4 regions of the Sporosarcina sp. FSL W7-1349 genome follow, and region 4 is predicted to be linked to each of the others. Evidence: riboswitches for the same ligand, from Rfam matches in the RefSeq annotation. Region 4 holds a riboswitch; each other region holds the start of a gene.

What was found. Region 4 has a riboswitch for S-adenosylmethionine ahead of metA (homoserine O-acetyltransferase MetA). Riboswitches for the same ligand answer to the same signal wherever they lie in the genome.
Region 1: another riboswitch for S-adenosylmethionine. It lies ahead of metK (methionine adenosyltransferase); the one in region 4 lies ahead of metA (homoserine O-acetyltransferase MetA).
Region 2: another riboswitch for S-adenosylmethionine. It lies ahead of MKY41_RS19600 (methionine ABC transporter ATP-binding protein); the one in region 4 lies ahead of metA (homoserine O-acetyltransferase MetA).
Region 3: another riboswitch for S-adenosylmethionine. It lies ahead of MKY41_RS14715 (methionine biosynthesis PLP-dependent protein); the one in region 4 lies ahead of metA (homoserine O-acetyltransferase MetA).

The regions. Positions count from the first base shown of each region.
Region 1 is NZ_JBBOOK010000003.1:305,379-309,711, reverse strand. Features, by position in the region: gene MKY41_RS20105 (gamma carbonic anhydrase) at 1-494, shown strand, start outside; gene metK (methionine adenosyltransferase) at 818-2,023, opposite strand; SAM riboswitch class I at 2,214-2,333, opposite strand; gene pckA (phosphoenolpyruvate carboxykinase (ATP)) at 2,516-4,102, shown strand; gene MKY41_RS20090 (alpha/beta hydrolase family protein) at 4,178-4,333, opposite strand, start outside.
Region 2 is NZ_JBBOOK010000003.1:222,037-226,369, forward strand. Features, by position in the region: gene MKY41_RS19580 (arsenate reductase family protein) at 1-211, shown strand, start outside; gene gcvH (glycine cleavage system protein GcvH) at 284-667, shown strand; gene MKY41_RS19590 (toprim domain-containing protein) at 841-1,182, shown strand; gene MKY41_RS19595 (thioredoxin family protein) at 1,198-1,497, shown strand; SAM riboswitch class I at 1,548-1,655, shown strand; gene MKY41_RS19600 (methionine ABC transporter ATP-binding protein) at 1,763-2,788, shown strand; gene MKY41_RS19605 (methionine ABC transporter permease) at 2,781-3,449, shown strand; gene MKY41_RS19610 (MetQ/NlpA family ABC transporter substrate-binding protein) at 3,570-4,333, shown strand, end outside.
Region 3 is NZ_JBBOOK010000002.1:161,120-165,452, forward strand. Features, by position in the region: gene MKY41_RS14710 (aldo/keto reductase) at 1-782, opposite strand, end outside; SAM riboswitch class I at 938-1,042, shown strand; gene MKY41_RS14715 (methionine biosynthesis PLP-dependent protein) at 1,356-2,477, shown strand; gene metC (cystathionine beta-lyase) at 2,474-3,667, shown strand; gene MKY41_RS14725 (cyclase family protein) at 3,686-4,333, shown strand, end outside.
Region 4 is NZ_JBBOOK010000001.1:14,617-18,949, forward strand. Features, by position in the region: gene MKY41_RS00085 (gamma-glutamyl-gamma-aminobutyrate hydrolase family protein) at 1-699, shown strand, start outside; gene MKY41_RS00090 (hypothetical protein) at 836-982, shown strand; gene MKY41_RS00095 (DUF1273 domain-containing protein) at 997-1,614, opposite strand; RNA gene ssrS (6S RNA) at 1,738-1,932, opposite strand; gene MKY41_RS00105 (AbrB/MazE/SpoVT family DNA-binding domain-containing protein) at 1,985-2,254, opposite strand; SAM riboswitch class I at 2,460-2,566, shown strand; gene metA (homoserine O-acetyltransferase MetA) at 2,836-3,744, shown strand; gene MKY41_RS00115 (acyl-CoA dehydrogenase family protein) at 3,786-4,333, opposite strand, start outside.

The sequences.
Region 1 (4,333 bases), on a different contig from region 4:
ACAAGACCCCTAAAATCGATCCGTCCGTTTACATTGCAGAGTATACAACTATTACGGGAGACGTGACAATCGGTCCAGAATCCTCCATCTGGTTCAACACCGTCATCCGCGGGGATGTCTCCCCGACCATTATCGGGAGCAAGGTCAACATCCAAGACCTCTGCTGCCTCCATCAAAGCCCCAATCGTCCATTGGTGCTGGAAGACGAAGTGTCGATCGGCCACCAAGTGACACTACATAGCTGCACAATCCGCAAAGGAGCGCTCGTTGGGATGGGCGCCATCGTGTTGGATGGAGCGGAAATCGGAGAAGGCGCATTTGTCGGGGCAGGCAGTTTAGTCCCTCCGGGTAAAAAAGTGCCGCCCCACACATTGGTCATGGGCTCCCCCGCTAAAGTCGTGCGTGAACTAAACGACGACGATAAAAAAGATATGGAACGCATCGTCCGGGAATACGCGGAGAAAGGGCAGTATTATAAGAGTTTGCAAAACTGATTGGGTGGAATGAAGCTGAGGGCAATTGAAAAGATAAAGTTTGGCGCTTGGATTGAGGTATCAGGGTTCGGTGTAAGATAACAGCGCTTGGCACAAACTATCAGCAAGTGGATCTAAGTATCGGCTGTTGATGCAATGTATCAGCGTTTGAAATGAAGTATCAGTCATTGGAGCAAAATATCAGCATATGGCGCGGGTTATCAGCACTTGACTCAATACATCAAAGATTGATGAGAGTTATAGCGTGAGAGTACAGTATCAGCGCTTCGCAAAATCCAAAAGGAAGGCCGCCATTTTCGGGCGCCCTTCCTTTAATCATTCAATCATCCAATCACGCGCTCCGCCAACTCCCTGAGCGCATTCGCTTTATCCGTCTGTTCCCATGGCAATTCGATATCGGTACGTCCGAAATGTCCGTATGCCGCCGTTTGCTGATAAATTGGGCGGCGCAGGTCGAGCATTTTAATAATGCCGGCCGGACGCAGGTCGAACAACTCTCGTACCAAGTCCACTAATTTGCTCTCTTCAATTTTACCGGTGCCAAATGTATCAACATTGATCGAGACCGGTTTAGCCACTCCGATTGCGTAAGCCAGTTGTACTTCACAACGATCCGCCAAATCTGCCGCCACAATGTTTTTCGCTACATACCGTGCCGCATAGGAGGCAGAGCGGTCAACTTTCGTCGCGTCTTTCCCTGAAAACGCACCGCCGCCGTGCCGCGCATAGCCGCCGTATGTATCGACGATGATTTTTCGGCCTGTCAGACCCGCATCCCCTTGAGGGCCCCCGATGACAAATCTTCCGGATGGATTAATGAAATATTTTGTGTCTTCATCCAACAACTCTTCCGGAACGACCGCACCGATGACGACTTCTTTCATATCCCGGGTGATCTGCTCAATGGTCACTTCTGGATGATGCTGCGTCGAGATGACGATCGTGTCGATCCGTACCGGTTTATTCTCCTCATCGTATTCCACTGTCACTTGTGTTTTTCCGTCCGGACGCAAATAAGGGAGGATTTCCTCTTTGCGCACTTCGGACAGGCGACGTGACAATTTATGTGCCAAACTGATCGGCAAAGGCATTAATTCCGGTGTTTCATTACAAGCAAATCCGAACATGAGACCTTGGTCTCCTGCCCCAATTGCTTCTAACTCTTCGTCCGTCATCGTCCCTTCCCGTGCTTCCAATGCTTGGTCAACTCCTGCTGCAATTTCAGGAGATTGCTCATCGATGGAAGTGAGAACCGCCGATGTTTCCCAGTCGAATCCGAATTTCGCGCGTGTATATCCGATTCCCTTCACCGTTTCCCGTACCACTTTCGGAATATCCACATACGTAGTTGTCGTAATTTCACCTGTGACCAAGACTAGCCCGGTCGTGATTGTTGTTTCGCAAGCCACCCGTGCATTCGCATCTTCCTTTAAGATGGCGTCGAGGATAGCGTCCGAAATCTGATCGCACATTTTATCCGGATGGCCCTCGGTTACAGATTCTGACGTGAACAATTTACGGTTTGACATACAATTTCCTCCTATATCCTACGAGATTGATACGGTACTCATAAGTCCCATGTTAAGTTTGTCCAGAATGAAGTACAAACTTTAAGCCATTTCGAGCTTTAACACGAGGGATAAAGGGCAATCTAATAAAAAAAGCCCTTCACTCACGTAAAAACATGAGGAAAGGCATGATTTCGAAAAGCACCTTTCACTCTTATCGTTCAAGGAATTTTACCTTGGTCCAGGTTTGGCACCTTCTCGCAGACGATTATGTCTTTGCAGGTTGCCGGGTTTCATAGGGCCTGACCCCTCCACCAGCTCGGGATAAGAGTATCCGTTCATACCTATGCTACGAAATTTTTTCTTCCTTGTCAACAATGTATGGCAATTGTGTCTAATTCATTGAGGTTGCAAATTAGTGTAGATTATTATTGGTAATGTGTTATACTATTCGTGAATTGTGATGGACACCCAAAAATTTAGGGATTATATGCAAAGGACGGTACTTACATTATGATTTCAGCGAAAATTGGCGATGCACTAAAAAATCTTCTTGCAGGAGAAAATGTAAACATCCAGCTTTCGGTGCCACAACTGGTCGAAAAGGCGACTTCCCGTGGAGAGGCTCAGCTTACAGCAGACGGAGCCATCACTGCGCGGACAGGAAAATATACAGGACGTTCCCCGGAAGATAAGTATATCGTCGAGGAAGCGTCTTCCAAAGACAAAATTGACTGGGGCAAAGTGAACCGGCCGATTTCCTCCGAAATTTTCGATTCCTTATATACGAAAGTGCTGGATCACCTTTCCAAAAAGGATGAGCTTTTCGTTTTCAAAGGATTTGCAGGTGCAGATAAGGACTCTCGCTTGGCTATCCAAGTCGTCAACGAATATGCATGGCAGAACCTCTTCGTCCACCAATTGTTCATCCGTCCGACGGAAGAAGAATTGAAAACGCACGAAGCCCAGTTCACCATTCTGGCGGCTCCTTCATTCAAAGCAGATCCGGCTGTAGACGGTACTCATTCTGAGACTTTCATCATCGTTTCACTTGAAAAGCGCATTGTTTTGATCGGTGGTACGGAATATGCTGGGGAAATGAAAAAATCCATCTTCTCCATCATGAACTACCTTCTTCCTGAACAAGGTGTCCTTCCGATGCACTGCTCGGCGAACGTCGGCGAAGCAGGCGATGTTGCCCTATTCTTCGGCCTTTCCGGCACAGGGAAAACGACACTTTCAGCGGATGCTGACCGCAAGCTGATCGGTGACGATGAGCACGGTTGGTCCGATAATGGCGTCTTCAACATCGAAGGCGGATGCTATGCAAAATGCATCAACTTGTCCGAAGAAAAAGAGCCGGAAATCTTCGGTGCGATCAAATTCGGTTCAGTTCTGGAAAACGTCGTTATCGACGAAGATACACGCATTCCGGATTACGATGATAACTCGTTGACGGAAAACACGCGTGCAGCTTACCCGATTCAGAATATCGAGAATATTGTCATGCCGTCTGTCGCAGGCCACCCGAAAACCATCGTCTTCTTGACGGCGGATGCATTCGGCGTATTGCCTCCGATTTCAAAATTGACGAAGGAACAAGCGATGTACCACTTCCTTAGCGGATTCACTTCTAAATTGGCAGGTACAGAGCGTGGCATCACTTCTCCGGAAGCAACATTCTCCACATGCTTCGGATCACCGTTCCTACCGCTTCCAGCGATGGTCTATGCGGAAATGCTAGGAAATAAAATCGACGAGCACAACGCACAAGTCTTTCTGGTCAACACAGGCTGGACTGGCGGCGTCTACGGCGTTGGGAAACGGATGGATCTGAAATATACACGTGCGATGGTCCGCGCAGCATTGGCGGGCAAACTGAACGATGTGGAAACCGAAACGAATGAAATCTTCGGACTCCAAATGCCGGTTGCCATCGAAGGCGTTCCGAGCGAGGTATTGAACCCACGCAACGCTTGGGCGGATTCAGCGGCTTATGATGAAAAGGCATCAGAATTGGCGGGACTTTTCCGTGAGAACTTCAAAAAATTCGGTCATGTGTCAGAGGATATCGTCCAAAAAGGCGGACCGATCGCCTAATAAATACGCGACCCCAGGTATGAAATCATACCTGGGGTTTTTTGGTACCTGTTTTATTGGTCGTCCACAGGCACCTTAAACGGTCTGTTCTTTCATCCAGAGACAGGCGTCCCGGACGGTTTTCGCATTGATGGCAGGCGGGAAATAGTGGGTATAGTCAGGGAAATACCAAGTATCGTACGGCTTCCCGTGTTCGCGTAATGCGTCTTCCAATAGGATCGCTTGTTCAAA
Region 2 (4,333 bases), on a different contig from region 4:
CGGATTGGAATTAAAAAAATTCTTCAACACGAGCGGGATGAAATATCGGGAGTTGAACTTGAAAGAGAAGTTGCCGACGATGAGCGATGACGAGAAGATCAGCTTGCTGGCATCCGATGGCATGTTGATCAAGCGACCGATCATCGCGAGTGCTGAAAAAGCTACGGTGGGGTTCAAGGAAGAGCAGTTTCAGGACGTCTGGGGAAGCTAATTTCATTTCTTGTCTTTATACAAGGAGTATGTCAAAATTAAATGGAATGAATCTATTGTGGAGGGGTTAGAAATGAGCACACCGAAGGATTTGCGTTATTCTGAAGAACATGAGTGGGTAAAAGATGAAGGCGGTAAATACCGTATCGGAATTACACACTTCGCGCAATCTGAACTAGGCGATATCGTCTTCGTCGAGCTTCCATCCGTGGGAGACGAAGTGAAAGCGGACGAGCCGTTCGGCAGTGTGGAATCCGTAAAGACGGTTTCCGAACTTTACGCGCCGATCAGCGGGAAAGTTGTGGAAGTGAACGAAGAATTGGAAGATAGCCCGGAATTGGTGAATGAATCGCCATATGAAGGCGCATGGATGATCGTCGTGGAAGCTTCTGACCCGTCCCAGTTGGATGCGCTGATGACTGCAGAAGCGTACGAAGAAATGACTGTTGGTGAATAATTAGTAGATGACGCCGCCCTCGTGTCGGCGTCTTTGACTTTATTTTCAGTTAAAGCGGTAAAAGAGCGGATCTTTTACTTCCATAAGTGATAAGCTGGTGCCAATACGCCGAAACTAACTTGATTGAAAGCATCCGTTGAAATAGTACGAATCCGGCAGGGGGAATGTGTGCTATGGAAGAGATGAAAATCATCATCGTCGAGGGCGGGTCGGATCGAAAGCGCCTTTTGAAAGTCTTGGCAGAGCCTGTCCAGATCATTTGTACAAACGGCACGGTCAGCACGTATCGACTGGAAGAATTAGTGGAACCTTACGAAGAATACGAGGTCTTTGTATTTTTGGATGCGGACGAATCGGGCGAGAAAATCCGAGCGTTATTCAAACGCGAGTATCCTGAATTCATCCATTTATATACCGACAAAATATATAAGGAAGTCGAGAAAACCCCTTATAAGATATTAGCCACGATTTTACTTGGTGCAGATTTTAAAATCCACCCGGAATTTTTATTTTGAAGGAATGAGGAACAATTGGAAAGTTGGACTCGAGAACAATGGGAAATGCATATGGAGAAGTCACGAATGGCTGTCTATTATTTATATACGCCGATGTGTGGCACCTGTGCCGTTGCCAGCAAGATGATGGAAGTGGTCACAGCCATGAAACCGGATTTACCAATAGGCAAAGCAGATTTGAATTACGAACAGTCTCTGGCACTGGCCTATGAAATCGAAAGTGTTCCCTGTCTTTTGATTCAGAAGGATGGCCGGCTTGAACATAAGATCTATGCTTTCCATTCGGTTCCATATCTTCTTGAGAAAATCAGTTGACAGTTGGAGCGTTCATATGTTAAATTTTGATTTATCATTTGAATAGTTTACTCTTATTATGAGTGGTGGAGGGATAGTGCCCTATGAAGCCCGGCAACCGTCACGCAAGTGAAATGGTGCCAAATCACGCAAAGCGAACGCGCTTTGAAAGATGAGAGATCGGATGGACATTCATTCCTAATGAAAACGTCAAGCCTTTCTGCCGTCTGCGGGAAGGTTTTTTTCTTTATTCAGCGGATGTCATAGATTTTGTAGAGGTGAAAAGATGATTCGGTTATCAGATGTCAATAAAGAGTTTGGCACCGGTTCAACTCGTATTCGAGCGGTGGATTCCGTGTCGCTTGAAATTGCGGATGGAGAAATTTTCGGTATCATCGGCTATAGTGGAGCCGGGAAAAGTACCATGATCCGTCTGCTGAACGGCCTCGAGATGCCGACCAGTGGGAATGTCTTCATAGGCGGTCGGGAAATGTCGGCAATTCAAGGCAAAGAGTTGAGAGAGGCACGGCAAAAGGTAAGTATGATTTTCCAACATTTCAACTTGCTCTGGTCTCGGACGGTTAAAGAGAATATAGCGTTCCCGCTTGAAATCGCAGGGGTCCGAAAAGGGGATCGCGAACGGAAAGTGAAGGAACTGATTGATCTGGTAGGGTTGACAGGTCGGGAAAATGCCTATCCCTCCGAATTATCAGGTGGTCAAAAACAGCGTGTCGGTATAGCCCGTGCACTTGCCAATGATCCTGAGGTGCTCCTATGTGATGAAGCGACATCTGCTCTCGATCCGGAAACGACAGATTCCATTTTGGATCTGTTAACGAGCATTAATGAGCGGTTAGGGCTGACGATTGTCCTGATTACTCATGAAATGCACGTCATTCGGAAAATTTGCCATCGGGTGGCTGTCATGGAATCAGGGAAGATTGTTGAGATGGGGAACGTCCTGGATGTTTTCCAGTCGCCGCAGGCTGAAATCACCAAACGTTTCGTTTCCCAACTAACGGAGCCGGCCGATGCAAAGCAAGCTTTACGTCATATGAAGAAAGAGATTCCAGCTGGTGAACTGATTAAACTGGTCTTCGTTGGAGAACGGACGGAACAGCCGGTCCTCGCCAGTCTCATCCGAAAGTTTCCGATTGAAGTCAATATTGTGCAAGGCAATATTTCTACGACGCGAGGCGGAGCTTATGGGACACTGATCCTCCAGTTTGTTGGTGAGAAGAAGCCGATTGCCGAGGCGATTCACTATCTTCATGAGCAAGGTGTTCAGACGGAGGTGATCGGCAATGATTGAAGAAATGTTTCCAAATGTGAAATGGGACAAAATGTGGGAAGCGACTATGGAGACTATGTATATGTCAGCCATTTCAACGTTTTTCACATTTGTTTTCGGGATTGCGCTCGGCGTGTTGCTGTTTTTATCAAGTCCTGGGCAGCTATGGAAAAATAGAGCAGTCAACGTCGTGACGGGCGCATTCGTTAATATATTCCGCTCGATTCCCTTCATCATCCTGATCATATTGCTAATCCCATTTACTACTTTACTCGTCGGCACGATGCGTGGGCCGAATGCAGCGTTGCCGGCTTTGATCATCGGGGCCGCACCGTTTTATGGCAGAATGGTGTTGATCGCCTTACAGGAAATCGATAAAGGCGTCATTGAAGCTGCCAAGTCGATGGGTGCAAAAACAAGGACGATCATCTTTAAAGTGCTACTGCCGGAATCCATGCCAGCACTAGTCTCAGGTATTACGGTGACCGCTATCGCGCTTGTCGGATATACCGCCATGGCGGGAATCATCGGAGCGGGAGGGCTTGGAAACCTTGCCTATCTAGATGGTTTTCAACGTGGCCGGAATGATGTTACGTTGGTGGCGACCATATTAATATTGATCATCGTCTTCATTATCCAAATCATTGGAGACATGATCGTCAAGCAGTTGGACAAACGGTAATACGTTAGGGAACAACAGGCAACCTTGTTACAGCTTGTAGACAGTCGGATTGAGTGTCGGCAGTTTGTAACGGGTCCCCTGTTCACCATAAATTCTAAACAATAAAGGAGAATGAAGTAGATGAAGAAGTTAATAGCTGGGATCTTATTTGCGATACTTGTCCTATCTCTTGCCGCTTGCGGAACGAAAGATGCGGGGACGAGTGGCCAAGATACAACGGATGCTGGAGAAACAACAGATGTTGGAGAAAAAGCTGAAGATAACACACAAGAAGAAGCGACTAAGCTTGTCGTAGGTGCTTCCAATACACCACATGCGATTATTCTGGAAGAGGCCAAACCGTTATTAGAGGAAAAGGGCATTGAGCTGGAAATTGAAACCTATCAAGATTATGTATTGCCGAACAAAGATTTAGAGGCAAAAGCTTTGGATGCGAACTATTTTCAACATATCCCGTATATGGAAGGTCAAATGGCTGACTTTGGCTATGAATTTGTCAATGCAGGCGCCATCCATATCGAACCGATCGGCGTTTATTCAAAAAAATATAAAAGCCTTGAAGAATTGCCAGACGGCGCAACTATCTTGATCAGTAACTCCGTCGCTGACCACGGTCGTGTGCTTGCTATGCTGGAAGAGAAAGGTCTTATCAAATTGAAGGACGACGTGGAGAAAGTAAAAGCGGAATTGGATGATATCGTGGAGAACCCAAAAAATCTTCAATTCGATCCGAATTATGAACCGGCTCTTATGCCTCAACTGTATAAAAATGACGAAGGCGATGCACTGCTCATCAACTCAAACTATGCAATTGACGCAGGCTTAAATCCATTGGAAGATGCAATCGCACTTGAAGAAACTGACTCCCCTTATGTCAACATCAT
Region 3 (4,333 bases), on a different contig from region 4:
AACGTCCCGATGGCCTCCACCTCTTCTGCAGTGAGTTCAAAATCGAACACGTTCGCATTGTCGATGATCCGGCTTTGCTTCACTGACTTCGGAATGGTCACGACGCCGTTTTGCAAGTCCCAGCGCAGCATCACTTGTGGAACCGTTTTTCCGTATTTCTCGGCGATTTCGACCAACACCGGATTTTCCAGAAGCTGTCCTCGCATGAGAGGGGACCATGCTTCCATCTGAATTCCGTTCTCCTTGCAAAATGCCAGAAGTTCGACTTGTGTCAAGCATGGATGGTATTCGACCTGGTTGACCATCGGCATGATTTCCGCGTCTGCCATCAAGTCCTCCAGATGATGGATGTTGAAGTTGCAGACGCCAATTGCCCGTGCGCGCCCGTCTTTGTAGAGCTTTTCCAACGCTTTCCACGTCTCTTTGTATTTTCCAGCTTCCGGCCAATGGACCAAATAAAGATCGACGTACTCAAGTTCCAACCGTTTCAAACTATCGTCGAATGCCTCTAACGTAGCCTCGAAGCCTTGATCCGAGTTCCACACTTTTGTCGTTACGAAAATTTCCTCACGCGGAACACTCGATTCTTTGAGCGCTCGTCCGACCTCTTCTTCATTGCGATAAATCGCGGCCGTATCGATGCTGCGGTATCCTGCATCCAATGCCCATTTCACCGCGTCTACCACTTCTTCCCCCTTTGACTGGTAAACCCCCAAGCCCATCCACGGCATTTGGACGCCGTTGGACAAAGTAGTACAATCCTGCAAATGTTTAGCTACCATTCCTACCACTCCTACCCATATGTAATACGAACATATTATCACAGAGAACCAATTCGCTACAGAAGGTTGCTTCCCTAGAAAATAGCTCTTGCATTAAAAAGATTCTCATGATAGAGTTGGATAAATTAATCTTTTCACACAACTTCATATTTGTATTCTTATCCAGAGAGACGGAGGGATTGGCCCTACGATGTCTCGGCAACCAGCCTATTTCAGGTATGGTGCTAATTCCAATAGGCGAGCAGCCTTGAAGATAAGGAGATTGACTTCATACATACTGAGGGTCCTCTTCTTCGAAAAGGGCGCTCTTTTTTTATCTTATTCAGCGGGTATTCTCCCGCTGAATAGGGGAACTCAGACTTGGAACGCCGTGTCCTGCGGCAACGTCTGAGTAACCAACATCCTGTTGGCCCAAAGCCTCCGGCGGAATTCACGGATTTTGAAAGGACATCACATTGAGGGTGCCTTACTTTCCGCAAAGAACGCAGAAATTAAGGCAAATCGAACACTTCGCTGTTCGATTCGCAATTACGCCGAGGCGTAATTGATTTCATTTAGAAAAGGATGAACACGATGACTAAGAGAAGTTTGGCAACGACGTTAGTGCAACTGGGGAATCATAGCGATCCCAAAACAGGGGCGATCAATCCGCCGATTTATTTATCCACCGCTTATAAGCATGACGGCATTGGAAAATCGACTGGCTATGATTACACTCGGACCAAAAATCCAACTCGGTCGATTTTGGAAGACGGCATCGCGAAACTGGAAAACGGAGATTCGGGTTTCGCCTGTAGTTCAGGGATGGCGGCAATCCAACTTGTCCTTTCCCTATTCCGTTCGGGAGATGAACTCATCGTCCCGGAAGACATTTACGGAGGTACGTATCGTCTTTTAGACTACTATTCCGATGTGTATTCAATTCATACTACGTATACCGATTTTACTAATATTGAGGCAGTGGAGAAACTCATTTCCGAAAACACTCGGGCTTTATTCATCGAGACGCCGACAAACCCCCTTATGCAGGAAATCGATCTTGCAGCATATGCAAAACTGGCTAAACAGCACGGTCTGCTATTAATTGTCGATAATACCTTCTTGACGCCTTATTTCCAGCGTCCGATTGAAGACGGAGCGGATATCGTCCTCCATAGCGCGACGAAATATATCGGGGGACATAACGACGTCCTCGCCGGTCTCGTCGTGGCGAAAGGCGAAGAACTCTGCGAACGTCTAGGCAAAAACCATAATGCCATCGGGGCGGTGCTCTCCCCTTCCGATTCCTGGCTCATTATCCGTGGCCTCAAAACGCTTCATTTACGAATGAAACAACATGATGCCAACGCGAAGGCGATTGTCGAATATTTGAAGAGCGAACCGAAAGTGACCGACGTCCTCTATGCCGGACGAGGCGGCATGCTGTCGTTCCGTTTAAAAGAGAGCGCATGGGTCGGAACATTCCTGGAAAATCTTCAACTTATTACATTTGCGGAAAGCTTGGGTGGAGTGGAAAGCTTCATCACCTATCCAACGACGCAAACCCATGCCGATATTCCAGTAGAAGAACGGATGCGGCGCGGTGTCTGTGATCGGCTGTTGCGTTTTTCCGTCGGTGTGGAAGAGGCGGAAGATTTGATTGACGACTTGAAGCAAGTATTCGCGAAATTGGAAAGCGGGGTACCCCAACAATGAGCAACCAGCGATTGGAAACGAAATTCATCCACGCATCCACGAGCGGCAACTTTGAACAGAAAACGGGAGCCGTGAATGTACCGATTTATCTATCCTCCACTTTTCATCAGGAAAATTTCGATTCATTCGGCCCGTATGATTATAGCCGTTCGGGCAATCCGACGAGGGATGCGCTGGAAAAGACCATCGCCGAGTTGGAAGGCGGCGCAAGAGGACTGGCATTCGCATCCGGGATTGCAGCCATCTCGTCCGCCTTCATGCTGCTGAAATCTGGGGACCATATTGTGGTGACGGAAGATGTCTATGGCGGGACGTTCCGTTTCATCACGCAAGTATTAACGAAATTCGGCATTGAGCACACATTTGTCGACTTGGCGGATTTGGAAGCGACAGCCCAAGCGATCCGCCCGAATACGAAAGTGATTTACATGGAAACGCCATCGAACCCGCGTCTTGGGATTACGGATATCGCCGCTATCGTTGAGCTGGCTAAAGCGAACGGCTGCCTGACGTTCCTGGATAATACGTTCATGACGCCGCTCTACCAACGTCCGATTGAACTCGGTGTAGATATTGTACTGCATAGCGCAACGAAATTTTTGTCCGGCCATAGCGATATCATCGCTGGATTAGCAGTGACAAAAGATGAAGAACTAGGCAATCAACTTGCCTTCATCCAAAACTCATTCGGAGCCATTTTGGGAGCGCAAGACTCATTCTCCCTCATCCAGGGCATCAAGACGCTCGGCGCACGGTTGGCCCAATCGTCCGCCTCCGCGAAGAAAATCGCCGATTATTTGAATGAACACCCGTTAGTCGAACACGTCTATTACCCGGGATTGGCCGACCATCCGGGCCATGCCATCCACGCGGCCCAATCATCGGACGCCGGGGCAGTACTATCTTTCCGCCTGCCGAATCGAGAAACGGCGAAAGCATTCGTCGACCATATCCGAATCCCGGTATTTGCCGTCAGTCTTGGCGGAGTGGAGTCGATCCTCTCCTATCCGGCGCAAATGTCCCACGCGGCAATGCCGAAAGAGGAGCGGGATAAACGAGGAATCACCGACGGCCTGCTGCGTTTTTCTGTTGGTCTCGAGCATGTCGATGATTTGATTGCAGATTTCGAACAAGCGCTGCAGGCGGCTGCCGAAGTGAATGAAGATTTTGCAGTTGTTGAAATAAAATAAAGAAAGCAGGGATTTGTCATGACAAAAACATTGACCAATGAAGTTCTCGAAGCGATTCAACTGGTGAAGTCGAAAGAATGGGTTGACCTGACGCATACATTCGGGAAGGATTCCCCTCATTTCTCCGCATTCGACGCGGCGGAAACCGTTACTTTATTCGACCATGATGACGGGTTTTTCGCTCAGCAATTCACGTTCGCCGGCCAGTACGGAACCCATATCGACGCGCCGATCCACTTTGTGCGCGATACGCGCTATTTGGAGGAACTGGAGCTGAAAGAACTGGTCTTGCCTTTGGTCGTCATCGACAAATCAAAAGAAGCTGCGGAAAACCACGATTTTACGCTGGCGGTTCAAGACATCCTCGACTTCGAAGCAGAACACGGGGAAATCGAGGGAGGCACATTCGTCGCGCTGCGGACAGACTGGAGCAAACGCTGGCCGGATAAAGAAGCGTTCGACAACAAGGACGCAGATGGCAATAACCGCATCCCGGGGTGGGGGTTGGAGGCGCTGAAGTTCCTCTTCGAAGAGCGGAAAGTGAAAGCGGTCGGCCACGAAACCTATGACACGGACTCCGCCATCGACTTCCAGAAGAACAATGCCCTGCTTGGCGAATATTACGTATTGGAACAGGATACGTACCAAATTGAGTTATTGACCAAC
Region 4 (4,333 bases):
ACATCGAATATGAACGTCGATGGAAAACATGAAATCGATCCCGAGTACATGGCTGCCATTTTGCTGGCGGGAGGGCTGCCGTTCATCATCCCAGCCGACGTAGAACAAGAGGCGGAGCAGGCGGCTTCCTTGCTGGACGGTTTGGTGCTGACAGGAGGGAAGGATATCGATCCCCAGTGCTACGGGGAGGAACCGCATCCGAAGCTTGGGGAAGTGTCACCGGCACGTGATCGGATGGAAATCGCCTTAGTAGGGCAAATGAAAGCGGCGGATAAACCAATTTTGGGTATATGCCGTGGTATCCAATTGCTGAATGTCGCGTTTGGAGGGGATTTATTTCAGGATGTGGAAGGTCAGATGGATCGTCCCGTCTTGCAACATGCCCAAAGAGCCCCGAGATCTCATCCTTCTCATACAGTGAAACTGGAAAGTGGGAGTGTTCTGGAAGAAATCGTTGGGGAACCTCTTCTCCAAGTGAATTCCTTTCATCATCAGTCTGTAAAAAGAGTGGCGGCGTCGCTTCGCATTTCCGCGTTCTCAAACGACGGGATTGTGGAAGCGATCGAGGGCCGGGAAGGGAACTTCCTCCTTGGGGTCCAATGGCATCCGGAGCGTCTTGCCGTGGCGGGAGATGCCCCATCCTTGCGCATCTTCAACAGTTTCATTCAAGCGTGCGCGAAAAGACGAGACAAAAGCTGAGCGATCCGAAGCTCGGCTTTTTATTATGGAATGAAAGATCTGATTTACAATCAAACTGTCGAACAGTGCAAGCAATCCAATCTTTTCGCATAAAAGCACCGGAAGAGAACAGTCTAACAGAGTGGAGGTGATACGAATGACTGCGAATAAAAACAACAAGAACCAAAAAGACCGGGAAGAATACGGATATGGCTATGACCGAAGCGTGGACGACCTCCAAGTGATCGGGCAGAACAATGCAGCCAAAAAAGAGAATAAGAATAAGATCAATCCAAAGAAATGAACAAAAACCAAGCTTCACGACATGTCAAAATCGGAAGCTTGGTACATATCCTGCAACTGTTCCTCTTCCGCGACGACCTGCAAATCATCCGCCGTAATCGAGAGTACTACATAACCGGTTTTCTCCGCGAACTGATCCGCCATCCGCTTGACAAATTTTGGCGATCCCTCATTCTCCTCGTCATACACAAGCAGCATCCCATCTGAATTCCTCAAGAAAAACTTATCTTTCTCAATGAATTGCCACGGCGCTTCATATGGTTTATTGGTGAGTGGTTTATAAAAATCGGCTTGGGCGACGATGGAATGATATTTCTCCTGTTTCGTCTCGTTCCAGTTCTTCTCTTGCTCCAAAAAAGGCGGCATGACGGCGAGATGCAAATCGGGGTATTCCTCTTGCAAATCCAGAACGACCTCCGCCGCCCATGTCTCGACGCCCAATTGTCCGCTGATGAGCACCCATTCCAGTCCCTCATCCAATAAAGAAGTCAGCCGTTTCTCAATCGCTTTCTTCACAAAGCGGATGCCGGGGTGTTTTTCATCGAAAATACCGAGTTCATGTTGTTTATAGCCTGTTATGACTAGCCGTTTCAATGGCAGCCTCCTCTTATTACCTATTTTCTTATATTTCATCAAAAGGTAGTGATATTTGGAAACAATTTTATCCCCGTTTTAACCCCAATCCTCTTGTAAATACAAAAAAACACCGCCCAATTTGGACGGCGCTTGCTTATAAACATTGATATAATAAGCTTTAGAAAAGCCGCCTTTGCCGTATCGTTAATCATGAAAGTTTTAAACCACCACTCCTCAAAGTGGGTGTTCGCAAGAACGTTCCTGTTTGTCCCGATTGCCTAAGAAATCGGGCCTGCCATTCCAGTTCTTATATAAAACTCCCTTTTACAGCTTAAAGGTTAAAACTTAATGTGTATACGAACAATGCAGCTTGTATATTGATTATATACGAGCAGTGGATTGTTTTCAATAGAAAATAATTCCACGATTATTGATTCTGTGCAATTTCGTCCAGAAGAATCTGGGCGCCTTTCGGACTCAAGTACATGCCGTTGGAATACATCTTGTTTTCCGGAGTCACTTCACCTGTTACAGCACAGGCTTCACTGATTGTGTATTTGCGTAATAGGATCATATCCTCATCCACAAAAATCTCCATCGGAGTCCCTGTACCTAGTTGCAACGTATTTCGTAATTCTTTTGGAATGACGATGCGGCCCAACTGGTCTACCTTTCTCACAATACCTAAACTTCGCATATAGTTGAATTCTCCTTTACTTCTATTTTTTATATAACTTATCTTCATTGTACTGGAAAATAAAAAAAACGCCAGAAATAAGAAAAAGTCCTATAACAGAAATTATCGGGTATCAAGCAGAAGATTCTAAACTCAGAGAAAAGGACGTTTACTTTCCAGTTTTTAATAGTATAATTAAGGATAGCCTAAACAATACAATCAAATATTCTTATCAAGAGAAGCTGAGGGACCTGGCCCGATGACGCTTCAGCAACCTCCACTCCGTGAGAAAGGTGCTACTTCCATCAAGATTGAATTCTTGAGAGATAAGAACAGAGCGAATGACAAAACCCTCTTTTCTTATCATATAGAAAAGAGGGTTTTCTGTATTTGATTTTAACTAATGTCAGCTGGCTGATTTCAGTTAAGGGCCTCCGGCGTATGTCAAAGATTTTGAAATGAGTTAAGGTTGGCAACTAAAGGACTCGACGTCCAGTTTCTAAATTGCCGTAAAGAACGCAGAAATGAAGGCCAATCAAAATTTGGACGTATTTACACCGAGGCGTAATTGAGTAGATATTATGAAAAGGGAGAGATGGGTTATGCCGATTAATATTCCGAAACACTTGCCGGCAGGCGAATTACTGAAAGAAGAAAAAATCTTTGTCATGGACGAGGACCGGGCCGTTTCACAAGATATTCGTCCGTTGAATATTATAATCTTGAACTTGATGCCGGAAAAGGAGAAGACCGAATTACAGCTCCTACGGCTGTTGGGAAATACGCCGTTGCAGGTGAATATTACGTTCATGACGATGGCTACACATGAATCGAAGAATACGAGCAAATTCCATTTAGACGCCTTCTATCAAACATTCGATGAAGTAAAAAACCGCCGTTTTGACGGAATGATCATCACGGGTGCCCCTATCGAACATTTGGAATTCGAAGATGTGAATTATTGGGAAGAATTGAAAACGATCATGGACTGGTCGAAGGACAATGTCACTTCCGTGCTCCATATCTGTTGGGGGGCCCAAGCCGCGTTATACCATCATTACGGCATTAATAAGCATGAGCTTCCTCATAAGTGCTCCGGGGTCTACGATCATACGTTGACCGATCCTACGATCAATCTGGCCCGCGGATTCAATGATGAATTCAAAGCACCGCATTCCCGTTATACGGAAGTGGCTCTGGAAGATATCGAAAACGATCCACGTTTAATCCTATTGGCCAAATCGGACGATGCAGGAGCCTTTATTATCATTTCCAAAGATGAAAAGCATATTATGATTACCGGCCACCTGGAATACGACGCCACGACGTTGGCTGAAGAGTACGAGCGTGATTTGCAAAAAGGCATCGATATTGCACTGCCTGAAAACTATTTCCCGAACGACGATGTGAATGCAAGCCCGGTCAACTCCTGGCGCTCCCATACACATCTTTTGTTTTCCAATTGGCTGAACTACTATGTTTACCAACAAACCCCTTACGAATGGAATTAAGGGCTGTCCCTCGCCGATCTGTCGATTGGCGAGGCGTTTTTTCATTTACTTAAGAACTTTTGAATCGCCTGTTGAGCGAGTTTCGTCTTTTCCATGTCTTCCATCGGTGGATTATAAAGACCTGCCCGTACGTTCAAATAATACCGGTGCATCGGATTGGATTCGGATAATGCGCGGGATCCGACAATGCGCATCGCCTTGTCCACGACTTGGATCGCTGCGTTGGTGACGGCCACTTTCGTAACACTGAGCGCCTCGTCGAAATGGGAACGGTCCTTTGCCTGTTCATAGCGCTCAATCGTACCGTAAAGAAGATGGCGTGCCGTTGCCAGTTCCAGCTCCATTTCGCCGATTAGCTGCTTGATGTTCGGTGCTTCGGCAATCGGCTTGCCTAAGGACGTCGGGACATAGGAAGTGGCAAATTCCAACGCATGCGATCTGGCAGCTGTTGCTATCCCGATATAACATGAGGGAATATGGAGTAGCCATCCTTTGTTTTCCGGCTTCTTCAATGAGTTACGCTGAAGGATGTTGGACACCGGCACCTTCACATTGTCTAATACCAGGTTATGGCTAGCCGTGCCGCGCA